Regions from separate parts of the Streptomyces sp. HUAS TT7 genome, predicted to be linked through region 4. Evidence: riboswitches for the same ligand, from Rfam matches in the RefSeq annotation. Region 4 holds a riboswitch; each other region holds the start of a gene.

Region 1 (4,203 bases), 3.9 Mb from region 4:
AACTCGCGGACCTCGGCGAGGTCACGAATGACACCGTCGGCCACGAACGCGGCGATTCCCCGGCGTTGGGCGACGGCGCACACGTTTCCGCCGGCGAGCGCGTGGTCCAGGTCGCCCGATTCGACGACGACGACCGAACCGGGCTCCGCACGGTGGATGGCCGCGTGCAGCATGAGGTTGTCGCCCGGGGGACACCGAACGGTGAATGCGGGACCCGAAACGCGCGGCATCGGGGACCACAAAGGGCGAATGCCGATATCCATGACCTGCTCGCGTCCCAGGACGTCGGCGAGCGTGGTCGGGGAAATGTTCTTGAATTCGCTGATGTCGTTCATGTTTCTTCCTGACGGGACTTGACAGGGCGTAATAAGGGCTTGTTCGGAGCGCCAGTTGGGTGGCACCGGGTGTTCGGTGCCGCCTCGGTACGAGCGTGTGCGGCTTTGAACGCCGGAATGATCTCAGGCGATCTGATGCGCCGCCAGCAGGCTTTTTTGTGAGATGGGGTCGGTGGCGACCGGAGCCGTGCAGGCATGGGCGCCCGCCAGCGTGCCGAAGCGGCCGCATTCCCGTACGTCCCGGCCGGTGAGCCTGCCGTACAGGAAGCCGCTGACGTACGCGTCGCCCGCGCCGCTGGTGTCCACGACGGGGGCGTGGGGTGCGACCGCCGGGATGTGGTGTGGGGTCGGTCCGCCGTCCCGGGTGAGAAGGTAGGAGCCCTCGGCGCCGGCCGTGGCGACCACCGTGTCCGCGCGGCCCTCGCGGAGGATCTCCCGCATCAGAGCGGGGGTGTTGTCGCCCGCGCCCGCCGCGCTGAGGAACACGAGGTCGGAGCGGAGTGCGAACTCCCGGTGGTGGTCGGCCAGTCCGTCCCAGTCGTGCAGATCGGTCGAGACCGGGACGCCGAGCGCCTCGATGTCGTCGAGGAGGAAGCGCGCGAAGTTCATGATGGAGAGGTGGACGTGGCGGGTCCGGCGCAGCCGGGGGAGGTAGAAGTCCCGGGGCATGCGCAGGTCGGCCGGGTCGCGGGCGTCGTAGAAGGACATCCGGCGGCCGTTCGCGTCCACCAGGTTCACCGCGCGCCGGGTACCCGCCGGGGAGATCAGCGGGGCGAAGTCGACATCGCCCTCGGCCAGCAGCTCGCGGACCCGGGAGCCGATCCAGTCGTCGCCGATGCAGTCGATCAGGCCGACCTCCAGGCCGAGCGCCCGGGCCCCGAGAGCCACGTTCGCGCCGGTGTGCCCGGGCCACTCCTCAATGGGCCCGACCTGCACCGAGTCGGCCGGCGGGACCGGCAGGGAATCGACCCGTACGACCGTGTCCACCCCCGTGCCCCCGACCACCAGGACGTCGTACTCCGCGCTCTCTCGGATCACCGTTCCACCCCTCCGCTGCCGGCCCCCGCCGTGGAGGGCTGCCTGTGACCATGATCTCCGGCAGGGGCGTAAGGGAGGTGTGTGGTGTCGCCGGTATGCGAGACATGGGTCATAAGAGAGGTCCCAAGTGTCCAAAATGAGGCACTTTGAGGCGCCGTCGCTCCGGTTTTTGTAATGTCCGAATTGGTGGCTATTGAGTAAGGCTCGCCTCTTTTGCGGGTCGGCTGTTCGGTTGCTCGAAGAGCGAGTGAATTGGGTCACGTGCGGGGGTGTGGGCGCCCGGGTCCGCCGGGGTCATTTCGGTTGGGCCGAAAGCGAGTTGAGAGCGTCGGGCGGGGTGGCCGACGGGTGTGGATTTAAGTGGATCTATATCCCGGATCGCGCCCTTTGAATTCTGGGCTTGTTTCCACTCGGCGTATTCGTCTACGTTCACCGCAATCCGGATGGAACGCCGAATCCTGCCGCCGTCCGGACCCTCCCACACACGTATGGCAGGAGCGGGGGACCCAGGTAAGCCGCCGATCCGGATTCCGGAACGGCTGGGGTGAAGTCGCGTGCGCCGCGACCGGACATCTCCCGTCCGAACCCGACAGCTCACCTCGCAGGCGAAGGAGAGGAATTCACCATGCCTGCAAAGGGCAAGCACCGCCGCCCCAAGTCCAGCTCGTTCTCCCGTGGCCTCGCCGTCGCGGGTACGGGCGGCGCCGTACTCGCCATTCCGGTGATCGGTGCGACCACGGCCACCGCCGCGCCCGCGTCGGTCCACTCCGCCACCCCCGTCACGGCGGTGAAGGCGTCCCCCACGAGCTACTCCGTCGTCGCCGGGGACTCGCTTGCCAAGATCGCCGACGCCCTCAACGTGAGCGGCGGCTGGAAGCAGCTGTACCAGGACAACCAGAGCGTCATCGGCGGCAACCCGGCCCTGATCCAGCCCGGCCTCAAGCTCACCGTCGGCGCCCCCGCCCGGGCCGCCTCGGCCGACCGTGCCGACCGCTCCGCCCGCACGACGAGCCTCACCACGGCGACTACGGCGACCACGGCCAGTGCGCCGAAGTACGCCAACAACCTGGACGGCTGGATCAAGCAGTCGCTGGACGTCATGGCTCAGCACGGCATCCCGGGAAGCTACAACGGCATCTACCGCAACATCATGCGTGAGTCGTCGGGCAACCCGCTCGCCATCAACAACTGGGACATCAACGCCATCAACGGCGTCCCGTCCAAGGGCCTGCTCCAGGTCATCCAGCCCACCTTCGACGCCTTCCACGTGCCGGGCACGTCCACGGACCTCTACGACCCGGTGGCGAACATCACCGCCGCGTGCAACTACGCCGCCAAGAGGTACGGCTCGATCGACAACGTCTTCGGGGCGTACTGACGGTCGGCCTCGGGGCCGGGCGCTTGAGGAGGGCGCCCGGCCCACCGGGCCGACGGCCCCAACTGACCATCCGGTGGCGGGGTTTCGGATCCCGCAAGTCGGCAGATAGGGGCGCCCTACCTGCTTCGCTCCCCGTGTGCAGGGTTCAAACGGGGAGCGGCGCAAATTTCGTTCACCCCCCAGGGTGAACAATTCGAAGGCTGCACGTTTCTGCATGCGGCTCTATTCCTAGGGTGGTAGTGCGTCACCCCGGGACCACGGTGACTGCCCGACAACCGAGTACCTCCGCACCCGCGGGGGTCAGTTCTGGACCGGGAGCTGCCATGGGAACCACCGCTCGGCCATCCGTCTCGGCGCCTGTTCCGCTTCCGCCGGGGCTGCTGCCGGACCGGTGCTGCAACGCCCGTACCTATCTGATGCAGGGGTTCACGGTGGTCGAGGTCCAGGGCACCGTCGACCTGGCCACCGCGCCCGGCGTACAGCTGCACCTCGACGCCGCCACACAGCCGACGGGCGCCCGCGTGATCGTGGACCTGCGGCCCGTCGACTTCTTCGACTGCGCCGCGCTCACCCTGCTGTGCCGGGCGTTCCGGAGAACCCGGGCGCGCGACGGCCACCTCGGCGTGGTGTGTGTACGGCCCTGGCATCGGCGGATCCTGACGGCGGGCGGTCTCGACCCGCTCTTCACGCCGACGACCACGATCGAGGAAGCGGCCCGGGCCGCCCTGGCCGCACCGAAGGCCGGTGACAACTAGAGCTGGGCGCAGGGCTCTGGCATACACGAAGAAGAGCCCGCGCCCTTGACGGGAAGGTCGGCGGGGGCGGGCGTATCGTCGCGTGGGTGACTGCGATGAGAAAGATCATCCTTCCCATGTCGGTCTCCCTCGACGGCTTTTTCGCTGGGCCCGAGGGCGAAATCGACGGGCACATGGTCGACGACGAGCTGCACCGGTACGTCAACGGACAAGGCGCGTCCGGGCGGGGACCTCGTGATCGGCGGGGCGAATCTCGCCGCCACGTTCCGGCAGTACGACCTCATCGACAATTCCGCCTCTACGTCCACCCGGTCCTGCTCGGAACGGGCAAGCGCCTCTTTGCGACCTCGGGCGCCGACACGCACAAGCTGCGACTCATCGAGACCCGCACCTTCGGCAACGGCGTCGTCCTCCTGCACCACGAGCGGGTCCGGACAGCCGAGTAACCGGCGCCCGTACGCACCCGGAAGACGGCGGGAACGAGGAACATGGAACGGCAACTGGCCAGGCAATGGCTCGCGACGGCTGTCGAGGAGGCCCGAGCGGGCCTCGCGGAGGGCGGCATCCCGATCGGCGCGGCGCTCTACGGCGCGGACGGAGCAGTGCTGGGCCGCGGACACAATCGGCGGGTGCAGGACAATGATCCCTCGCTGCATGCCGAGACGTCGGCATTCCGCAATGCGGGAAGGCAACGTTC
Region 2 (4,203 bases), 1.0 Mb from region 4:
GTCCAGGGTCTCGGTCAGCGAACCGATCTGGTTGACCTTGACGAGCAGGGCGTTGGCGGAGCCCTCCTCGATGCCGCGCGAGAGACGCTCGGGGTTGGTGACGAACAGGTCGTCGCCGACGATCTGGACCTTGGAGCCGAGGCGCGAGGTGATGGTGTTCCAGCCGGCCCAGTCGTCCTCGAACAGCGGGTCCTCGATGGAGACCAGCGGGTACGCGGAGACGAGCTCCTCGTAGTACTCGGTCATCTCGGCGGCCGAGCGGGACTTGCCCTCGAACTCGTACTTGCCGTCCTTGTAGAACTCGGACGCGGCGACGTCGAGCGCGAGCGCGATGTCCTTGCCCGGGGCGTAGCCGGCTTCCTTGATGGCCTCGAGGATGAGGTCCAGGGCGGCGCGGTTGGACTCCAGGTTCGGCGCGAAGCCGCCCTCGTCGCCGAGGCCGGTGGACAGGCCCTTGCGCTTCAGGACGCCCTTGAGCGTGTGGTAGACCTCGGCACCCCAGCGAAGGGCCTCGGAGAAGGACTCCGCGCCGATCGGGGCGATCATGAACTCCTGGATGTCGACGTTGGAGTCGGCGTGCGACCCACCGTTGAGGATGTTCATCATCGGGACGGGCAGCAGGTGCGCGTTCGGGCCGCCCAGGTAGCGGAACAGCGGCAGGTCGCTGGCCTCGGAGGCGGCGTGCGCGACGGCGAGGGAGACGCCGAGGATGGCGTTGGCGCCGAGCGAGCCCTTGTTGTCCGTGGCATCCAGGTCGAACATGGCCTGGTCGATCAGGCGCTGCTCGGTGGCGTCGTAGCCGACGAGCTCCGGGCCGATCTGCTCGATGACGGCGAGGACGGCCTTCTCGACACCCTTGCCGCCGTAGCGGTTCGGGTCACCGTCACGAAGCTCGATGGCCTCGAAGGCACCGGTGGAGGCGCCGGACGGAACTGCAGCACGACCGGTGCTGCCGTCGTCGAGGCCGACCTCGACCTCGACCGTGGGGTTGCCTCGGGAGTCCAGGATTTCCCGGGCTACGACGACGTCGATGGACGGCACGAGCATCTCCTTCTGGGATGTGACGCTAGATGTGACGCAAGCAGTGCAAGGTCGTGCGGGGTCGCGTTCGCCTTGCGACAAGAGCCTAACCGGCTCTGGAGCTCCGGCCAGCCGAGTGCCCGCCTCCTGGGACGAAAAAGGGCCCAAAGGCCCTGATTCCGGGCAAAGGACCACAACACTACTGCCGGGTAACAGCGAAAACCCCGGCCCGGCGCGTACGGGGGAATGCGCGCCGGGCCGGGGCGATCTGGGGGCGGGTCGGTCTCAGCCGAGGTGCAGCTTCTGGCCCGGGAAGATCAGGTTCGCGTCCTTGACGATGTCCTTGTTCAGCTCGAACAGCTTCTGCCAGCCGCCCTTGACTCCGTTGGCGGCGGCGATGCCGCCGAGGGTGTCGCCGGACTTGACGGTGTATTCGCCGTTGCCCTGCTTGACCGGCTCGGTGCGCTGCTCGTCGCGGGCGGCCGGCGCGGACTCGGTGCGCTCGGACTTCTTCGCCTTCGGCTGCGGCTGGGCCTGCTGCTTCGGCTTCGAGGACTCCGAAGACTTCGAGGACTTCGGCTTCGAGGACGAACCGGAGGTGTCCACGTCGGCCTTGCTGCCGCCGGACGTCAGGTTGCCGGCGCTCGCGCAGCCCCAGGCACCCGGGCCCTGCATCGCGAGCAGCTTCTCGGCGGTGGCTATCTGCTGGCCCTTGGTGGCGAGGTCGGCGCGCGAGGCGTACTGGGTGCCGCCGGCGGCGGCCCAGGAGGACTGCGAGAACTGCAGGCCGCCGTAGTAGCCGTTGCCGGTGTTGATGGACCAGTTGCCGCCGGACTCGCACTGGGCGACGGCGTCCCAGGTCTGGACGGATGCGGCGGAGGCGTTGCCCGCCGCCATCAGCGGGGCGGCCACGGCGGCGCCGGTGACACCGGCCAGCGTGGCGACACGGACGGCCTTGGACGGGCGACGGTGCTTGCCCTTGCCGGAAAGCAGCATGGAGGTTCTCCTCACCGACGCCTGCGAGGTGAGCTGTCGGGTTCGGGCGTGAGCTGCCCGGCCGAGCGTCGATGCGCCCGTCTTCACCCCAAGCCGTTGCGGCAGTTACGTGAACTGCCGGGCCCGGCACTTACCTTGGGTCCCCCGCTCCTGCCTACGGCGCATAAGCGTCGGCTGTTCCCGTCGGCCGACGGCAGGATTCGGCGTGCTCGGTCGACGGGGCTCGTGGTGACGAGCGAGTCCGACGAAAACACACGCCCCGCCAATGTTCAAAGACGCACATCGGGGAGAAATCCCCCCTACTTGCCGCCACAGAAGGGGCGTTTCCGCAGGTGAGGGGCGGGGCGGACGGACCGGGCAGACGGGACACGCCAGTTGAGGCGAAGAGACCCATGTCTCACTTGCACGAACCGGACATAGGGCTGCGAACTAACCCTGCTTCGGCGCCGACTTCGGGTTCGCCACAGCCGCTGCCGCATCCTTCAGGTCCAGGCTCTGGCCAGGCAGGATGAGGTTGGGGTCGGTGCCGATCAGCTTCTCGTTGGCGTGGTACAGCGCGGGCCAGCCGCCCTGGATCTTGTTCGCCTCGGCGATGGCCGACAGATTGTCGCCGGGGCGGACGGTGTAGTCGCCGTTCGCGGCAGGGGCGTTACCGGACTCACGTGAGGCATCGTCACCTCGCGAGGCGTGCCGTCCGGAATCGCGGCTATCGGGGGAGTTGCCCGAATTGTTCGAACCACTCGTACCGGCCGGCGTGCCCGGGTCGGCCTGACCGGTCGTCGGGGCGGACGGGGACGTACCGCCCGGCGCCGTGCCCGCGCTCTCCTCCGGCGAGGGCGCCCCGCGGTGCTTGCCGGGGCTCGCCGGGGTGGACGCGGACGGCGTCGGGGACTTGGCCGGGTCGCTCGGCTTCGTGGCACCCGGGGCCGGCGTGGCGGGCGTGGAGCCGCTCGGCGTCGGCGTGGCGTCGGGCGCCTTGGTCGCCGGGGCGGTGGGGATCGCCGGGGCGGTGGGGGTCGCGGGAGCGGGCGTGGGCGTCCCGGTCGACGTGTCGGGCGCGCCCGGGTCGACGTCCGCCGAGCCGCCACCCTTGGTGAGCCCGGCGCCGGTGCCGCAGTTCGCGAAGGCCCCCGGCCCCTTGGCCGCGAGCACCCGCTCGGCGACGGCTATCTGTTGGGCGCGGCTGGCGAGGTCGGCGCGCTGCGCGTAGTCCGTGCCGCCGTACGCCTCCCAGGTGGCCTGCGAGAACTGGAGCCCGCCGTACAGGCCGTTGCCGAAGTCGGCACTCCACATTCCGCCGGACTCGCAGGCGGCCACCTGGTTCCAGGTGGTCGCGTCCGCGGCGTTCGCGCCGGTCGCGGCGAGTAGGGGAAGCGCGATGGCCGATCCGGTCACTCCTGCCGCGACGACGAGAGCGGGTGCCTGGCGAGGTCGACGATGCCGTCCATTCCCGGAGCGCATGGATAAGGCCTTCCGTGTGACTGCTGAGCCGAATGAACGGTGAACGTAGCCGTACTCGAACGCTTGTCACAAGTCGATGCAGCGGGGATCACATAAAAGTCACAGTCTTGACGGACCGTCACATCCGGATGTTTCCGGTGAGGGCGTGAACTCGACCGGCAGGGTGCGCAGTCCGCGCATGATGAGCCCGCCGCGCCAGCGCAAATCGTCAGGTTCCACCGCGAGCCGCAGGTCAGGGAGGCGCCGCAGCAGGGTGGCGAGTGCGGTCTGCCCTTCGAGCCGGGCGAGCGGCGCACCGAGGCAGTAGTGGATCCCGTGCCCGTATCCGAGGTGCTGGTTGTCCTTCCGGCCGAGGTCGAGGGTGTCCGGATCGGCGAAGCGCCCGGGGTCACGGTCAGCGGCGGCGAGCACGACGAGCACGGGGTCGCCGGCCGCGATGTCCTGCCCGCCGAGCGTCAGGGGCCGGGTGGCGAACCGCCAGGTGGCCATCTCGACGGGCCCGTCGTAGCGGAGAAGTTCCTCGACCCCGGTTTCGAGAAGACCGGTCTCCCCGGCCGCGAGGGAGTCCTGAAGCCGTTCGCGCTGCCCCGGATTGCGGAGCAAGGCGTACATACCGTTGCCAATGAGGTTGACCGTCGTCTCGAATCCGGCGAAGAGCAGGATGAAGGCCATGGCGGCGGCTTCGTTCTCGGTGAGGTGCTCGCCGTGGTCGCTGGCCTCGATGAG
Region 3 (4,203 bases), 1.8 Mb from region 4:
CTGGCCTGGGTCGAGAAGTACTTCGGCTCCATCCCCACCCACGACGGCAAGCAGCCGCCGCGCGACGGCGCGCTGCCCGACACCATGGGCGGGCAGCTGCGCGAGGTCGTCGAGGAGGACGTCCCGGCGCGCGCCCTGATGGCCGCCTACCGGCTGCCCCACGACGGCACCCGCGAGGCGGACGCCGCCGACCTGGCGCTGACCGTCCTCGGCGGCGGCGAGTCCTCCCGGCTGCACAACCGCCTGGTCCGCCGCGACCAGAGCGCCGTGGCGGCCGGGTTCGGTCTGCTGCGGCTCGCCGGCGCCCCCTCGCTCGGCTGGCTGGACGTCAAGACGTCGGCCGGCGTCGAGGTCCCCGACATCGAGGCCGCGGTCGACGAGGAGCTCGCCCGGTTCGCCGAGGAGGGCCCGACCGAGGAGGAGATGGAGCGCGCCCAGGCCCAGTTGGAGCGCGAGTGGCTCGACCGGCTCGGCACCGTGGCCGGCCGCGCCGACGAACTGTGCCGGTACGCCGTGCTGTTCGGCGACCCGCAGCTCGCCCTGACGGCCGTCGACCGCGTTCTGGACATCACCGCGGAAGAGGTCAAGGCGGTCGCCGCCGCGACCCTGCGCCCCGACAACCGGGCCGTCCTGGTGTACGAGCCCACCGCGGCACCCGAGGCAGGCAACGAAGAGGAAGAGGCGGGCCAGTGACGGACGCTGTCGTGACCATGGAATTCCACCCGCAGCCGGTCGCCGGCACCGCCACGCCGTGGGCCTTCCCGGCCCCCGAGCGCGGCACGCTCGCCAACGGCCTGACCGTGCTGCGCTGCCACCGCCCCGGCCAGCAGGTCGTCGCCGTGGAGATCTTCCTCGCGGCCCCGCTGGACGCCGAGCCCGAGGGCCTCGACGGCGTCGCCACGATCATGGCGCGCGCCCTGACCGAGGGCACCGACAAGCACTCGGCCGAGGAGTTCGCCGCCGAGCTGGAGCGGTGCGGCGCCACCATCGACGCGCACGCCGACCACCCCGGCGTCCGGGTCTCCCTCGAAGTGCCGGTCTCCCGGCTGCCCAAGGCGCTCTCGCTGCTCGCCGAGGCGCTGCGGGCCCCCGCGTTCGCCGACTCCGAGGTCGAGCGGCTCGTACGCAACCGGCTCGACGAGATCCCGCACGAGCAGGCCAACCCGTCCCGGCGGGCCGCCAAGCAGCTCTCCAAGGAGCTGTTCCCGGCCTCCGCGCGCATGTCCCGGCCCCGCCAGGGCACCGAGGAGACCGTCGCCGCCATCGACGCGGCCGCGGTGCGCGCCTTCTACGAGGCGTATGTGCGCCCCGCGACGACCGTCACCGTCGTCGTCGGCGACCTGTCGGGCACCGACCTCGACGCGATCCTCGCGGACACCCTGGGCGACTGGACCGGCAATACGGCCGAGCCGCGCCCCATGCCGCCGATCACCGCCGACGACACCGGCCGGGTCGTCATCGTGGACCGCCCCGGCGCCGTCCAGACCCAGCTGCTCATCGGCCGCGTCGGCGCCGACCGGCACGACCGGGTCTGGCCGGCCCAGGTCCTCGGCACGTACTGCCTGGGCGGCACCCTCACCTCGCGCCTGGACCGCGTGCTGCGCGAGGAGAAGGGCTACACCTACGGTGTCCGCGCGTTCGGCCAGGTGCTGCGCTCGGGGCCGGACGGCGGCGCGGCCATGCTCGCCATCAGCGGCTCGGTCGACACCCCGCACACCGGCCCGGCCCTCGACGACCTGTGGAAGGTGCTGCGCACGCTGGCCGCCGAAGGCCTCACGGACGCCGAGCGCGAGACGGCCGTGCAGAACCTGGTGGGCGTCGCGCCGCTCAAGTACGAGACCGCGGCGGCCGTCGCGGGGACGCTGGCCGACCAGGTCGAGCAGCACCTCCCGGACGACTACCAGGCGCAGTTGTACGCGCTGCTCGCGGAGACCGGCACCGTGGAGGCGACGGCGGCCGTCGTCAACGCCTTCCCCGCCGACCGGCTCGTCACGGTCCTCGTGGGGGACGCGGCACAGATCGAGGAGCCGGTCAGGGCGCTCGGAATCGGCGAAGTGACCGTCGTAGCAGGCTGATTGAGGCATCGTCCGGGCCGACCGAGGCACGCGGACGACGGAGGGTTGCGGGACCCCGGTGGCGGATGCGCCGCCGGGGTCCTCCTTAATGTCCGTTTTGTAGGGGAGGTTGCCTGTCTGTCATGTGGCGTGCGCTACAAAAACCGGTGTCTGTTTGGTGATTGAAAGATCAGCCGTCTAGCGTCGGTCCCGCTGTCCGTCACCACCCGTCGCAGCCGCGGCACCGGACAGCGATCGCCGAGTCCCCGAAGGCGCGAGCCTGGGGAGCCGGGGACCCACTCAGTCCCTGGGGTGAATCGGACGCCTCCGCCCGCGGAGGAGCCCGTAGGAGACCTTCCTGCTCCGAACCCGTCAGCTAACCCGGTAGGCGAGATGGAAGGAAAGGACACCGCCACTCCATGGCGTTCACCCGTGCCACCGGGAAGCATCGCGCGCCCAGCCGTATGACGCGCCGCAGCGCGAACATCGCGGGCATCGCCACCCTCGCCACCGCCGGAGTCGTAGGCACCCTCGCCTCCCCGGCCATGGCGGCCCCGAGCACCACCACCGCCGACACGGGCCTGACCCAGGCCATCGTCATCGGTGACAGCATCGCCGACCAGGTGGGCGCCCAGGCCGACGCGCAGAAGCAGGCCGCCGCGAAGGCCAAGGCGAAGGCCGAGGCCGAGGCCGCCGCCAAGGCGAAGGCCGAGCAGCGGGCCAAGGAGGCACGCGAGGCCAAGGAGCGTGCCGCGCGCGAGGCCGAGCGCAAGCGCCTCAACACCTTCGTGGCCCCCATATCCGACAGTTATGTGTCCACCGGCTACAAGACCGGCGGATCCCTGTGGTCCTCCGGCAGCCACACCGGCATCGACTTCCATGCGGGGATCGGCACTTCGGTGCACGCCGTGGGTCTGGGCACCGTCGTCGAGGCCGGCAACGGCGGCGCGTACGGCAACAACGTCGTGGTCAAGATGCACGACGGCACGTACACCCAGTACGGCCACCTCTCGGTCATCCAGGTCTCCGTCGGCCAGACCGTCGAGCCGGGCCAGCAGATCGCCCTGTCGGGCAACACCGGCAACACCACCGGCCCGCACCTCCACTTCGAGGCCCGCACCGGCCCGGAGTACGGCTCGGACATCGACCCCATCGCCTACCTGCGCTCGCACGGCGTCTCCGTCTGAGACATCCGAGGCGTACGAGACGTCCAGGACGTCCGAAGCGCCCCCGCGCACACCGAAGGCCCCCGGCACGCCGCCGGGGGCCTTCGGCATTGGCCAAAAGAAATCCATTGATTCCGGCTCGTCACCGGGAATTAACAAGGCCTGCCATAGAGTCGCTGAACAGGCGTTGCGCGATCGCGTTTCGCGGGGATTGAGGCGGAGGTTCGGCCATGCGTATTCCGGCGCATTCGGTATGCACGGCAATCCGCGACGACATCGTCTCGGGTGTCTTCGAGCGGGGCAGCCGGCTCACCGAGGAAGTCCTCGCACGCCGTTACGGGGTATCGCGCGTCCCGGTCCGCGAGGCCCTGCGCACCCTGGAGTCCGAGGGGTTCGTCACCACCCGCAGACACGCCGGCGCCTGCGTGGCCGAGCCCACCGAGCTGGAGGCCGCCGACCTCCTCGAACTGCGCCTGGTCCTTGAGCCGTTGGCCGCCGCCCGTGCTGCGGGCCGCCGCAGCGAGGCCCATCTCAAGGTGCTGCGCGGCCTGGTGAGGCTGGGTCAGGACCGGGCCAGGCGCGGCCAGGGCGAGGATCTGCGCCCGCTCGGCGGCTGGTTCCACGAGACGCTCGCCCAGGCCTCCGCGAGCCCCGGACTGATCGCGCTGCTCACGCAGTTGAGGCACAAGGTCGCCTGGATGTACGCGGTCGAGGTGCCGGCCCGCCCGGCCGAGGCCTGGGCCGAACTCGGCGCGATCACCGACGCGGTGGCCCGCGGGGATACCGAACGCGCCCGCTCGCTCACCGCCCTGCACGCCGAGCGATCATTTTCCGCCCATCGGCTGCGCGGGCCCGCACCCGTGAGAACTTCGCAACATGCCGTAAACACCGCGAGCGCCCGCACTTAACAGCACGGCCGTATACAAAGAAAGGAAATAAAGCGCACCGCATTGTGCTGCCCGGAATCAGGATTTTCCGCGCAC
Region 4 (4,203 bases):
GGCGCGGGCGGTCGCCGAGTACGAGGCGTTCGCGACCGCGCTCGCCTTCCTGCGGCACCGCGCCTACCGCAGCGCGGGCGCGGTCGGCCCCGGTCCCGACTTCGCCGCCCGCGAGCAGGAGCTGCTCCACCATCTGTGGGAGCGCAAGCCGGTCGCAGGCCCGGCGCTGCTGTACGCGGCGGGGGCCACGGGCCGGATCTGGCTGCCCCCGCAGCCGGGCCCGCCGCACCCGTACACCCAGCACGCCCAGTACGCGCCGTATGTTCCCTACGTTCCGCAGGTTCCCTACGGGCAGCCGGGCCCGGCCGCGGGCCCGGCGCCGTACAACCCGTACCTACGCTGAGGCGGCCGTCAGCTCGGCGACCTGCGCGTCGGTCAGCTCCAGGTCGGCGACCGCGAGCAGCGCCGGGAGCTGCTCGACGGTACGGGCCGAGGCGATGGGCGCCGCGACGGTCGGCCGGGCGGCCAGCCAGGCCAGCGCCACCGTGGCGATCTCGGCGCCGGTCTCCTGGGCGGCCTTGTCGAGCGCGGCGAGCACCCTGCGGCCCCGCTCGGTCTCCAGGTGCTCCCCCGCGCCCTCGGCCCGCAGGCTGTTCACGGACTGGCCCGGGCGGTACTTGCCGGTGAGGAAGCCGGAGGCGAGCGAGAAGTAGGGGACGGCGGCCAGGCCCGCGCGGGACGCGGTCTCCTGGAGGGCGCCCTCGTAGGTGCCGCGCGAGACCAGGTTGTAGTGCGGCTGCAGCACCGCGTACTTGGCGAGGCCCTCGCGGTCGGAGAAGTCCAGGGACTCCTGGAGCCGCTCCGGGCTGATGTTGGAGGCGCCGAGCGCGCGGACCTTGCCGTCCCGCACCAGCTGGTCCAGGGCGGTCACGATCTCCTCGACGGGGACGGAGGGGTCGTCGAAGTGCGTGTAGTACAGGTCGATGTAATCGGTGCCGAGGCGGCGCAGCGACTCCTCGACGGCGGCCTTGATGTTGGTCGGGGCCAGGCCCTTGTAGCCGGGCAGCGCCCCGACCTTGGTGGCCACGACCACGTCGTCCCGGTTGCCGCGGGCGGCCAGCCACTTCCCGATGATCGCCTCGGACTCGCCACCGGAGTTTCCCTCGCCCCAGGCGGAATACAGGTCGGCGGTGTCGACGAAGTTGCCGCCGCCGTGGGTGTAGGCGTCCAGGACGGCGAAGGACTGGTCCTGGTCGGCTGTCCAGCCGAAGACGTTGCCGCCGAGGGAAAGGGGGAAGACGGAGAGGTCGGAGCTGCCGAGCACACGGAGAGAGGTCATGAGTTGATCAACTCCCTTACGGGGGTGGCTATTCCGGGCACCCCCGCCCGCAAGCAACTGGGGCTCCGCCCCAGACCCCGATCGCGCCTTAAAGGCGCTCGTCCTCAAACGCCGGACGGGCTAGGGGTGGCTGCTGCCCGTCATTAGCCACCTCAGGGGTTGAGCCCCTTCGACTGGAGCCAGGTCATCGGGTCGATGCCCGTGCCGGACGGGGTGTGGACCTCCAGGTGGAGGTGCGGCCCCGTCACGTTCCCGGTCGCGCCCACGCGACCGATCACGTCACCCGTCGACACCTTCTGCCCCTCACTCACCGCCAGCGAAGACTGGTGGCAGTACCAGAGCTCACTGCCGTCATCCAGCGTGATCACCGTGCGGTAGCCGTACGCCCCGGCCCAGCCCGCCGACTTGATCGTCCCGGAGTGGATGGCCTTGAGCGGCGTCCCCGTGGGGGCGGCGAAGTCGAGGCCGGTGTGGTGGCCGGAGGACCACATCGAGCCGGCCTCGCCGAAGGTGGAGGTGATCGTGTACGAGCCGACCGGCAGCGAGTAGCTCGCGGCCAGCTTGGCGAGCCGCTCCTCCTCCGCCTTCTTGGCCGCGGCCTCCTCGGCCGCCTTCTTCTCGGCGGCGGCCTTGGCGGCGGCCGCGTCCTGCTTGGCCTTGGCGTCGGCGGCCGCCTTCTCCGCCGCGGCCTTCTGCGCGGCCGCCTTCGCCTCGGCGACCGCACTGGCCTTCTGCTGCTCGGCCTGCTGGAGGATGCGGGCGCGCAGCGCCTCGCCCGCGTCGGTGGCACCCTGCTCGGCCTCGCTGGTGGACAGCCCCGTCATGGTCAGCGGCGAGGCGGCGATCTTCTGATCGGCCCTGGCGGCAGCGGTCTTGGGAGCATCCGGGCTGTCGTGCGAGACCAGCTCGCCGACGCCGGGCAGCGACCCGAGGTCGGGCAGGTTCTCGGATATGGAGTCGGGCAGCGATATGGAGACCGGCGGCTTGGTCTGCGCGGTGGCCATGCCGCCCGCGCCGACCGCGGCGATGACGCCGACGCCCAGCACCGTGGAGCTGCGGGCGAGCCCGCCACGCTGCTTGGCCACCCGGTGCCGGCCGCGTACCGGACGTACGGACTCCTCGGTCGGGTCCCACTCCTCCCAGCTCTCGGTCTCGCCGGGTACGTCCCCGTACAGCGAAACAGGGGGCAGGGGGGTGTTGAGGGCAGGCTCGTTGGACGCCACGAAGGCGCGCTCCTTTCCTTCCTTACCGCCTACCGGGTTAGCTGCCGGGTTCGGAGCAGGAAGGTCTCCTACGAGCGTCCATAACGGACGTCCGATTCACCCCAAGTTTGATGGTTCCCCGGTTCCCTCGCGGGATTCGGCGCATGCGCACGGTGCCGCCTTGGCGGCGACTGGGACGACCGCGCTGCGTTATCGAACGTTAATAGACAGCGGGGGCGGATTCCAAGCCGTTCCCATTGATCGTTAACGGTCCCGGCCGGGACTTAGTACCCCATAGCCGGTTCAAATCGGGCGAGTTGACAGCCTCTCAGGGTCACCCTCGCCACACCCGCTTTCTGACAGTGTGTCAATTGTTATGCGCAGCGGCACCCTTCGGGCACACACCGTGACGCCCTCTACTTCACGATCTTGACCGTGCGGCGCCGCTGCGGCTGGCCCTCGGCCGGGCGAGCCACCGCGAGCAGCGCCATGTCGTCGTTGGAGCCGCCGCCCGTGTAGCGGCGTACGTCGTCGACGAGCGCGTCCAGGACCTCCTCCGGGCCGGGGAAGATCGCGCCGCGCAGCCGGGTGCCGGGGTCGTAGAAGACGCCGGAGCCGTCGCGCGCCTCGGACAGGCCGTCGGTGTAGAGCAGCAGCGTCGCCCCGGGCGGGAAGGGGCGCACGTCCGCCCGGTCCGGCCACACCCCGAGATCGGCCATGCCGAGCGGCAGCGCGGGCTCGGACGGCACGAGCGCGTCGAGCGAGCCGTCCGCCTGCAGCATGAACGGCTCGGGGTGCCCCCGGTTCACCAGGCGTACGGTGCCGTCACCGCGCGGGATCTCGGCGAGCAGCGCGGTGGTGAACCCCTCGACCGCGTCCAGCCGGTCGCGCCGGGTGCCCTCGCGGGCCAGCGCCCGCTCCAGGCGCTGGGCGACCGCCTCCAGGGAGGACTCCTGCTCGGCGGCCTCCCGGAACGCACCGATCACCACGGCGACGGCCTCCACCGCCTGGAGCCCCTTGCCGCGTACGTCGCCGACGATGAGCCGGACCCCGTACGGGGTGTCCTGCACGGCGAACAGGTCCCCGCCGATGAAGGCGTCCGCCTGCGCGGCCTCGTACCGCGCGGCGACATTGAGCCCGCCGATACGGGGCGCCGGTGTGGGCAGCACGGCGCGCTGGGCGGTCTCCGCGATGACGCGCTGGGAGGCGAGCTGTTCGCCGCTGCGGCGCAGGATGCGGTTGATGACGAGGGCGAGCGCGCCCACCGTGAGCACGGTGAACAGCTCGCTGGACCCTTCGCCGAGGTTGGGCAGATCGTGTATGAACCAGAGCGCCACGACGGCGGCCAACGAACCCAGGCCCACGAGAGCGGTGCCGCGGCCCGAGTAGAACGGGGCGGCGACGACCGGCGCGCCCGCGAACAGCGCGGCGGCGGTCAGGTCGGGCGGGGTCGAGGCGTCGAAAACGAAGCCGACGACGATCAGCAGTACGGGTAGCGCCCGTACCAGGCGCCCGTCGCCCTCTGCTCGCTGCCGCACCCGTCCAGCCTGGCGCTTCCCGGCTCCCGCGGCGACTCGGCCGCACCCAACCGGGGCAGTCAGCGGCGGCGGCAGCGGTGGGGCCCCGGGCGTCCCCGGGCGCAGCTTCCCCTGGTGTGGCGATGGTTCGCACCCTGGTCGGGCACGCACGGCAGCTCGGCCCAGCCGCCACGATTCAGGCGGC

Evidence for each region. A riboswitch is a leader RNA that binds a small molecule or an ion and turns the genes downstream of it on or off. The one in region 4 is predicted to bind cyclic di-AMP.
Region 1: linked by a shared signal. The riboswitch ahead of ACSHXC_RS36565 (transglycosylase SLT domain-containing protein) and the one ahead of ACSHXC_RS18455 (M23 family metallopeptidase) in region 4 are both predicted to bind cyclic di-AMP.
Region 2: linked by a shared signal. The riboswitch ahead of ACSHXC_RS23310 (transglycosylase family protein) and the one ahead of ACSHXC_RS18455 (M23 family metallopeptidase) in region 4 are both predicted to bind cyclic di-AMP.
Region 3: linked by a shared signal. The riboswitch ahead of ACSHXC_RS10055 (M23 family metallopeptidase) and the one ahead of ACSHXC_RS18455 (M23 family metallopeptidase) in region 4 are both predicted to bind cyclic di-AMP.

Annotation. Positions count from the first base shown of each region.
Region 1 covers NZ_CP196175.1:8,047,757-8,051,959, forward strand. The annotation lists gene ACSHXC_RS36555 (RraA family protein) at 1-335, opposite strand, end outside; gene ACSHXC_RS36560 (carbohydrate kinase family protein) at 459-1,373, opposite strand; cyclic di-AMP (ydaO/yuaA leader) riboswitch at 1,813-1,996, shown strand; gene ACSHXC_RS36565 (transglycosylase SLT domain-containing protein) at 1,999-2,751, shown strand; gene ACSHXC_RS36570 (anti-sigma factor antagonist) at 3,075-3,506, shown strand; partial or broken gene ACSHXC_RS36575 (dihydrofolate reductase family protein) at 3,602-3,952, shown strand; gene ACSHXC_RS36580 (nucleoside deaminase) at 3,995-4,203, shown strand, end outside.
Region 2 covers NZ_CP196175.1:5,148,076-5,152,278, reverse strand. The annotation lists gene eno (phosphopyruvate hydratase) at 1-1,047, opposite strand, end outside; gene ACSHXC_RS23310 (transglycosylase family protein) at 1,306-2,016, opposite strand; cyclic di-AMP (ydaO/yuaA leader) riboswitch at 2,020-2,188, opposite strand; gene ACSHXC_RS23305 (transglycosylase family protein) at 2,446-3,477, opposite strand; gene ACSHXC_RS23300 (cytochrome P450 family protein) at 3,577-4,203, opposite strand, start outside.
Region 3 covers NZ_CP196175.1:2,262,690-2,266,892, reverse strand. The annotation lists gene ACSHXC_RS10065 (M16 family metallopeptidase) at 1-693, shown strand, start outside; gene ACSHXC_RS10060 (M16 family metallopeptidase) at 711-2,075, shown strand; cyclic di-AMP (ydaO/yuaA leader) riboswitch at 2,301-2,460, shown strand; gene ACSHXC_RS10055 (M23 family metallopeptidase) at 2,474-3,241, shown strand; gene ACSHXC_RS10050 (GntR family transcriptional regulator) at 3,451-4,128, shown strand.
Region 4 covers NZ_CP196175.1:4,100,715-4,104,917, forward strand. The annotation lists gene ACSHXC_RS18445 (PrsW family intramembrane metalloprotease) at 1-343, shown strand, start outside; gene ACSHXC_RS18450 (aldo/keto reductase) at 335-1,279, opposite strand; gene ACSHXC_RS18455 (M23 family metallopeptidase) at 1,432-2,502, opposite strand; cyclic di-AMP (ydaO/yuaA leader) riboswitch at 2,514-2,654, opposite strand; gene ACSHXC_RS18460 (PP2C family protein-serine/threonine phosphatase) at 2,898-4,019, opposite strand.